DNA from 2 places in the Modestobacter sp. NPDC049651 genome. Region 1 is predicted to be linked to the other one. Evidence: riboswitches for the same ligand, from Rfam matches in the RefSeq annotation. Region 1 holds a riboswitch; the other holds the start of a gene.
What was found. Region 1 has a riboswitch for cyclic di-AMP ahead of AB0J00_RS08245 (transglycosylase SLT domain-containing protein). Riboswitches for the same ligand answer to the same signal wherever they lie in the genome.
Positions count from the first base shown of each region.

Region 2: another riboswitch for cyclic di-AMP. It lies ahead of AB0J00_RS19375 (transglycosylase family protein); the one in region 1 lies ahead of AB0J00_RS08245 (transglycosylase SLT domain-containing protein).

Region 1 is NZ_JBFAOG010000004.1:181,566-185,234, reverse strand. Features, by position in the region: gene AB0J00_RS08250 (YceI family protein) at 1-387, opposite strand, end outside; gene AB0J00_RS08245 (transglycosylase SLT domain-containing protein) at 533-1,408, opposite strand; cyclic di-AMP (ydaO/yuaA leader) riboswitch at 1,706-1,861, opposite strand; gene AB0J00_RS08240 (50S ribosomal protein L11 methyltransferase) at 2,023-2,679, opposite strand; gene AB0J00_RS08235 (universal stress protein) at 2,713-3,264, opposite strand; gene AB0J00_RS08230 (DUF5709 domain-containing protein) at 3,344-3,669, opposite strand, start outside.
Region 2 is NZ_JBFAOG010000018.1:66,784-70,452, forward strand. Features, by position in the region: gene AB0J00_RS19370 (NosD domain-containing protein) at 1-1,302, opposite strand, end outside; cyclic di-AMP (ydaO/yuaA leader) riboswitch at 1,898-2,045, shown strand; gene AB0J00_RS19375 (transglycosylase family protein) at 2,052-3,137, shown strand; gene AB0J00_RS19380 (MFS transporter) at 3,217-3,669, opposite strand, start outside.

The sequences.
Region 1 (3,669 bases):
GATCGTGAGGTCGCCGGTGACCCGGTAGACCTCGTCGTCGACCTGCGCGACGGAGGTGGACCGGAAGGTGATCTCCGGGTAGGTCTCCACGTCGAAGAAGTCCGGCGAGCGGAGGTGCGCGTCCCGGTCGGCGACCCCGGTGTCGATGCTGGCGGCCTTGATCCGCAGCGACACGCTGCTGTTGCCCGGCACGGCGGCGTCCAGGTGCGCCTCACCGGCGAAGTCGGTGAACGCGCCGCGGACGGTGGTGACCATGGCGTGCCGGGCGCGGATGCCGATGCGGGTGTGCGTGACGTCGACGGTGTAGTCACCGCTCACGTCGGGCAGGGCGCTGGTGGCAGCGTCGAAGTCGGTGGCGGCGCCCTCCGGCGCCCGGTGCTTGGCCACGGTCAACGCTCCTCTTCCGAAAGGTCCAACCCGGCAATCCTGCCCGATGCGGCCGCTGCGGTCACCTGGGTGGTCCCCCGGCCCCGCTCCGTGCACGGCTGCGGCCCGGACGGCAACCGCCGTCCGGGCCGCAGCCTGGGTCCGCTCAGTACCAGCCGGTGGACTTCGAGTGGCTCCACGCGCCGCACGGCGAGCCGTACCGGCTGTCGATGTAGATCAGCCCGGCGTCGATCTGCCGGTAGCCGTCGGAGGTCTTGGCGATGCCGGTGCTGGCCCAGGTCGAGTTGAGGAACTGCGGGATGCCGTAGGCGGTGCTGCTGGGGTTCTGCGCGTTGGGGTTCCAGCCGCTCTCCTTGCCCCAGAGGTTCTCGAGGCAGGAGAACTGGGTCTTGTCACCGCCGAGCTTGCCCAGCGCGTAGTCCTGGAACGAGCCACGGGCGGCGGGCGCGGCGGCCGGCGCGGCCTTCGCCGAGGCGGCGGCCTTCGCGTCCGCGGCGGCCTTGGCCTGGGCGGCGGCCTCGGCGTCCGCGGCGGCCTTCGCGTCCGCGGCGGCCTTCGCCTCGGCGGCTGCCTTCGCCTCGGCCTCGGCCTTGGCGCGGGCCTCCTCCTCGGCGCGGGCCTGGGCGTCGCGGGCGGCCTGGTCGGCGGCGGCCTGGGCCTGCACCGCGGCGGACTGGGCGGCCTCGCGCTCGCTGCGGTTGGCGACCTCGTGGCCGAGCCGCTCGCTCAGCCGGCCGTCCTCCAGCGGGGAGCCGACGGCGGACAGCTGGCTGGCGACGCTGACCTGCGGGCTGTCGGTGCCGGCGGTCGCGGTCTGCTCGCCGCCGGCGACGATCGCGACGACGAGCGCGCCCGCCGACGCGGCGGTCAGGTACAGGCCCGGGCGGCGGACCGGGGGGCGGTGCCGGCCGCGGCCGGACCGGGTGCTGCCGGTGGCGACGGGGAGGACGTCGGTGGCGGGCTCGTCGACGGAGAGCGCCGCGTCGTCCGCGGTGCGGTCGGTCAGGGTGGTGCTGGGCATGGGTGGTCTGCTCCGGGGTGCGGGGCCGGTGCGGACGGCGGTGCCTCGCGGGCAGCGTCCAGCGACCGGGGCGTGTCGGTGGGGGTGCGGCGACCGGCGGAGCGGCCCCGGCTCGGCGTCCTGGTCAGGACGGGCGGGGTGCGCGGCCGGTGGCCCGGGTCAGGCGGTGCGTCGCTCCGGGCCGGGCGAGAACGCGGCGGGCGACAGGGCGGACCCGGTCGAGCGGACAGCGGTGTCCTGCGGGGTGCTGCGGGGTGCTGCGATGCGTGCGCGTGGGCGCGCCATGCGGCGGCTCTCCGTTCCTTCCGTGGCCGCCTACCGAGTTAGCTGACGGGTTCGGGCGGGAAGAAGCCCTACCCCTCCGGGCGGGCACGTGGCCCGCGGAGGCGATTCACCCCAGTGCTGCGGTGGGTCCCCGGCTCGCTGCACGCAGCGACTCGGCGGCATCCGGGCGGGCTCCCCCGGGTGGGGGACCAACGTCCGACCGGATGCCCCCAACCTATGCGCCGTTACCCGCGCGTGACAATGCTGAACCTTCAATTTCGTGGTGACGTGCCGAACGTGGTCCCACCCGTCACTCCTGTGCTACCCGGGCGGCGGTCCGGTGGCGCCGGTCACGGCAGCCGGAGGACCGCCGTCCGGCGGACCAGCCCGGCGCCCGCGCCACCCTCGGTGTCCGGGACGTCGTAGGCGGCGACCTCCACCAGGCCCTCCGGCGCGTACGCCCGGCCCGGGTCACCCAGCAGCACGGTCGAGCCGCGGGTCCAGGCCGCGAACAGCCAGGGCAGCACCCGGGCGGTCATGTCCCGGTCGTAGCAGACGTCCCCGGCGAGGACGACCGTGCCCGCCGGCGGCTCGTCGTCCAGCACGTCCCCGGCCACGGTGATGCCGGTGACCCCGTTCACCTCGGCGTTGAGCGGGACGGCGGTGTGCGAGTACGGGTCGACGTCGCTGGCGACCACCGGACCGGAGCCGGCCAGCCGGGCGGCGACGGCGACCAGGCCGCTGCCGGCGCCGAGGTCCAGCACCGGCCGGCCGGCCACCAGGTCGGGGTGGTCGAGCACGTGGCGGGCCAGCGCGACCCCGCCGGGCCACGGCGCGGCCCAGAACGGCGGCGCCTCACCGGCGCCCCCCGCCTCGGTCTCCATCGCCTCCCACAGCGCGACGACGTCGTCGGCCACGTGCAGCTGCACCTCGGGCACGACCGGGGAGCGGTCGAGCCGGGTGTGGGCGCGGATGAAGTCCGGCGGGACGACGCGGGGAGCGGGCACGGGGTCAGTCTCCCGCGCCCGCTCCCGCCGGGGTCAGCGGGCCGCGACCGGCCGGCCGTGGCCGGGGCGGATGACCGTGACCGGGCAGTCGGCGTGGTGCACCAGCTGGTCGCTGACCGAGCCGAGCACCAGCCCGGCGAACCCGCCGCGGCCCCGGGCGCCGACGACGAGCAGGTCGGCACCCACCGAGGCGGACAGCAGGGCGCGGGTGGGCGGCGCGTGCACCGCCCAGGTGTGCACCTCGCAGCCGGGGTCGGCGCCCAGCGCCTCGGTGACGTGCGCGGCGAGCTCCTGCCGCACGGCCTCCTCGTAGTCCGGCAGCGGCGGCACGTAGCCCGGCGCCCAGCTCGCCGGGCGGGGGGCGGTGGTCATCCGCCAGGCGCGGACGACGTGCAGCGCCCACCCGCCGCGGGCGGCCAGACCGGCGGCCCACCGCAGCGCCTCGCGGGCGCAGGCGGAGCCGTCGTGCCCGACCACCACGCCGCCGTCGACCCGCAGCTCGGTGCGGACGCCGGCGGCGGACGGGTCGGGGTCGCCGGCGAGCTCGTCGCGCTCGTCGTCGTCAGGGAGGTCGAACTCGGTCATGCGGGGCTCCTCGGTCGGTGGGGTCGGTCGCACTGGCTCCTGCCCGGGGGACGCGCCGGGCGCCGGGAGCGTTCCCGCCTCAGTCGCGGACGACGTGCACCGCGGCCTCCTCGGCGGAGGCGGCACCGCCGTCGATGCCGTCGTCCTCGGCGTACAGCTCGTCCTCGCGGTCGACCACGCCGTCGTCGCCGGCCTCGGCCAGCCGCCCGGCCCGGTCGCCGCCGACCTCGTCGTCCAGCAGCTCGCCGTCGGTGTCGGAGGCGTCGCCGAGGCCGTCGCCCTCGTCGAGGGCGCCCTCGGGCAGCTCCCGGGCGAGCCGGCCGTCGAGCGGCTCCCCCGCCTCCTCCTCCCGGTCGGTCGTGCCCCAGTCGTTCGAGACCCAGGGCCGGTCGGCCGGCGAGTACC
Region 2 (3,669 bases), on a different contig from region 1:
GCCCGGACCGGGCACCGGGGTCGGGACCACGTTGCCGTCCGCGTCGGTGAACACGGTCCCCGGCGGGAAGCCGACCAGGACGTCCAGCGGCGCGAAGAACGGCTCGGCGGGCCCAGGCCCGTCGGTGTCCACCGAGGTGGTGTTGCCGTCGATGGTGTTCTTGACGACCGAGACGTTCTCCACCGGACCAGCGGCGTTCGGCTGGTCGGTGTTGAACAGCGGCAGGGTGAGCAGGAGCAGCCCGGCGGCCGGGAAGTCCAGCGTCCGGGCCGGCGGCGTCGGACCGTTGTCGGTGATCGTGTTGCCCTTGATCAGCACCGAGTCCATGTTCACCACGGCCACGCCGGTGCCGGAGACCGCCAGCTGGCCCTCCACCTGGCCGATGCCGGCCAGGCAGAACCGGTGGTTGTCACGGACCGTGTTGCCCACGACCCGCCAGTCGCCGGCCGGGATCGTCGAGGGCGCGACCACCGGGACCTCGGTGTTGCCGTCGTCGAACATGTTGATGCCGACGCAGTTGTTGGTCACGGTGTTGCCGACCAGCTTCCCCGTCCGCGACTCGCGGACGAAGATGCCCAGGTTCCAGCCGTCGGACGAGTTGCGGGCGACGTAGGAGTTCGCCGTGGGGGAGTCCGACACCGAGATCCCGGCGGTCCCGCTGCTGCCGCTGGTGCCCTCCTGCTGGATGCCGCGGTCGAGGCCCTGCTCGACGTTGTCGGTGATCCGGCTGTTGGTCGTGTTGCTGACCAGGATCCCGTACCGGTCGTGCGCGACGCCCTTCGTGTGGGAGACCTGGACGTCGCGGGCGGTCTCCACGACGATGCCGTTCGCCGGGTGGTTGACCGTCTGCAGGCCGGTCACGGTGACCGGGCTGTCCGGGTTGAAGAAGAACAGCGCCGAGACGTCGTCGGAGAGGCTCTGCTGCAGCGCGTCACCCTCGGCGGTGTCGGTGCTCTCGGGATCGTGCCGCGCCCACTCCGTCCAGCAGGCGTTGCCCGCCGCCGGGGCCGGCGCCTGGTCCTCGACGACCGTCCAGTCGGGCCAGGTGATCCGGGTCTTGTCGGCCCCGGCGCCCGTGATGGTCAGGCCCTTGCCGTTGATGCACACGGCCTGGTTCTCGTAGGTCCCCTCGAGCAGCTGGATGGTGTCGCCGCTGCGGGCCTGGTCGACCGCCGCCTGGATCGACTGCCCGGGCTCGACGACCCAGGTGTGCCCGCCGCGCCAGTGTGCGGACGCGACGCCCGCGGGCAGGACCGCGAGCAGCAGCGCGAGCACGCTGAGCACCGAGAGCCTGCGTCCCATCGCGGCACGCGCTCCCGGCCTCTCCGAGTGGTGCATGGTGGCCTCCTCTTCCGGCACTGGCCACGCCCGCTTCCTCGCGGGCGCGGAGGTGTGCGACGGGTGAGCCCCGCCTGTGCGTTGTCTGGCTGATCCGGGCTCACCTTCGCGGCGCTCCCGGGCGGCGTGAACGGCCCGGGAGTCGGGACTTGTTGCCCGTCGCAAGTCGCAGCTCCGACCTGAGGAGGGGGTCCCTGCCCCTCGAGGCGCGTTCCGCGCCGGACCGGCGGGTGTGCCACCCGCCCCAGGTCGCCGTCCGTTGGTGCGGCCCGGTCGCCGCCGTGGCAGGGCGGCGGCGGGAGACCCGCCGTGAGACGTCGGGTGCAAGCGCAGACGCGGGTGGTTGCGCCGTGCCGAGCAATCTGCGCACTGCGGTTCGGCATGTCGTCGAGAGCCGATGTGACGGGCGCGACACCAGGAACCGGCGACCTGCGCGAACAGGTGTCGGGGGCGCAGACGTGACCCAGGTCACGACGACTACTGCCAAGGTGGCCCGTAGCTTTTCGTGTGCGCTCGTACACGGAGAGCGCGGCGCCGGTCCGCCCAACCCTGTCCACCGGTGGCCTTTCCGCAACAGTCCAGGACAGGGGTGGGGGACCCAGGTTCCCGGCGCACCCAGTGCGTCTTGGGGTGAAGCCGCCGCGCGCGGCCGGGCGCCGATCGCCCGAACCCGACAGCTCACCTCGCCGGCGGTGATCGGAGATCAACGACTCATGGCAAAGCACCGCGCGCCGCGCTACGTCCGCACCAAGAAGGTCGTCGCTCGCGCCCCCCTCGCCGCCGGCGCCACCGTCGTCGGCATCGGCGTCCTGAGCAGCACCGCCCAGGCGTCCACCCCGTCCAGCGTCACCACCCACGACTGGACCGGTGTCGCCCAGTGCGAGTCCGGCGGCGACTGGGACATCAACACCGGCAACGGCTACTACGGCGGCCTCCAGTTCAGCCAGTCGACCTGGGCCGCCTTCGGTGGCACCGCGCTGGCGCCGCGGGCCGACCTGGCCACCCCGGCGCAGCAGATCCAGATCGCGGAGAAGGTCCTCGCCGGGCAGGGCATCGGCGCCTGGCCCACCTGCGGCAAGAAGCTGACCGGGGGCACCGCCGCGGCCGCCGCGCAGTCGGGCACGACGGCGCCCGCGGCTCCCGCGGCCGCGGCTCCGGCCCCGGCGGCGGCTCCGCAGGGTGGCGACTACACCGTCGCCCGGGGCGACACGCTGGCCAGGATCGCCTCCGCCCACGGCACCACCTGGCAGGCGCTCTACCAGCGCAACGAGGCCACCATCGGCAGCGACCCGAACCGCATCTTCCCGGGCGAGCACCTCTCGCTGACCGGCACCGCCGCGCCGGCCAGCACAGTGGGCACCGTCGGCAACTCGGCCGGCAGCACGACCGCCACGATCACCACGGTCGCCGTCACCACCGGCACCGCGGCCACCACGACCGCGAAGATCACCAACAGCGCCGGCCCGGTGAAGCCGGCGGCGCAGGCGGCGGCCGACGCGGTGGTCAGCAACGTGCCCGGCGCCGGCGCCATCACCCTGGGCGGCACGCGGGCCAGCGCCGTCGACCCGCACGGTCACCCGTCGGGCCTGGCGATCGACTACATGGTCATGTCCGACACCGCCCTCGGCAAGGCGATCGTCCAGTACCAGGTCGACCACTGGGACGAGCTCGGCGTCGACTACGTCATCTACCAGCAGAAGATCCTGACGTCGCCGACCGGTGCGTGGAAGCAGATGGAGGACCGGGGCAGCCCGACCGCCAACCACATGGACCACGTGCACGTGAACTACGCGGGCTGACCCCCCGCCGGCCCGCTCGAGCGACCCCCTGCCCGCACCTGCGGGCGGGGGGTCGTCCGTCCGTGCGGGCCGGTGTTGTTCAGCGGGGTCCGGCGGCCACCGGGGGCGGGCCGGTGGGCACCCGGCGCGGGGCGGCCGGCGCAGCCGCCAGCACCAACCCGGCCGCGACCACGAACGCCGGCACGCTCCCGGCGGCGTCGGCCAGCGCGCCCAGCAGCAGCGCGCCGGCCGCCTGCCCCACGGTCAGCGCGACGAACAGCGCCGCGGTCGTCTGCGCGGCCGCCTCCGGCGCCAGGGCGGTGCCCCAGCTGATCAGCACCCCGCTCAGCGCCACGAACCCGCAGCCGAACACCGCCAGCGCCACCGCGGCGACCACCACGCTCCCCGGCCGCCACGCCAGCAGTCCCGTCCCCGCCGCGGTCGCCGCCGCCGTCGCCACCCAGGCGCCGCGCAGCCCGGCCCGCTCCACCAGCCGCCCGCTGAGCCCGCCCAGCAACGCCGCGGCGCCGAGCAGGCACCACAGCGCGCCGGT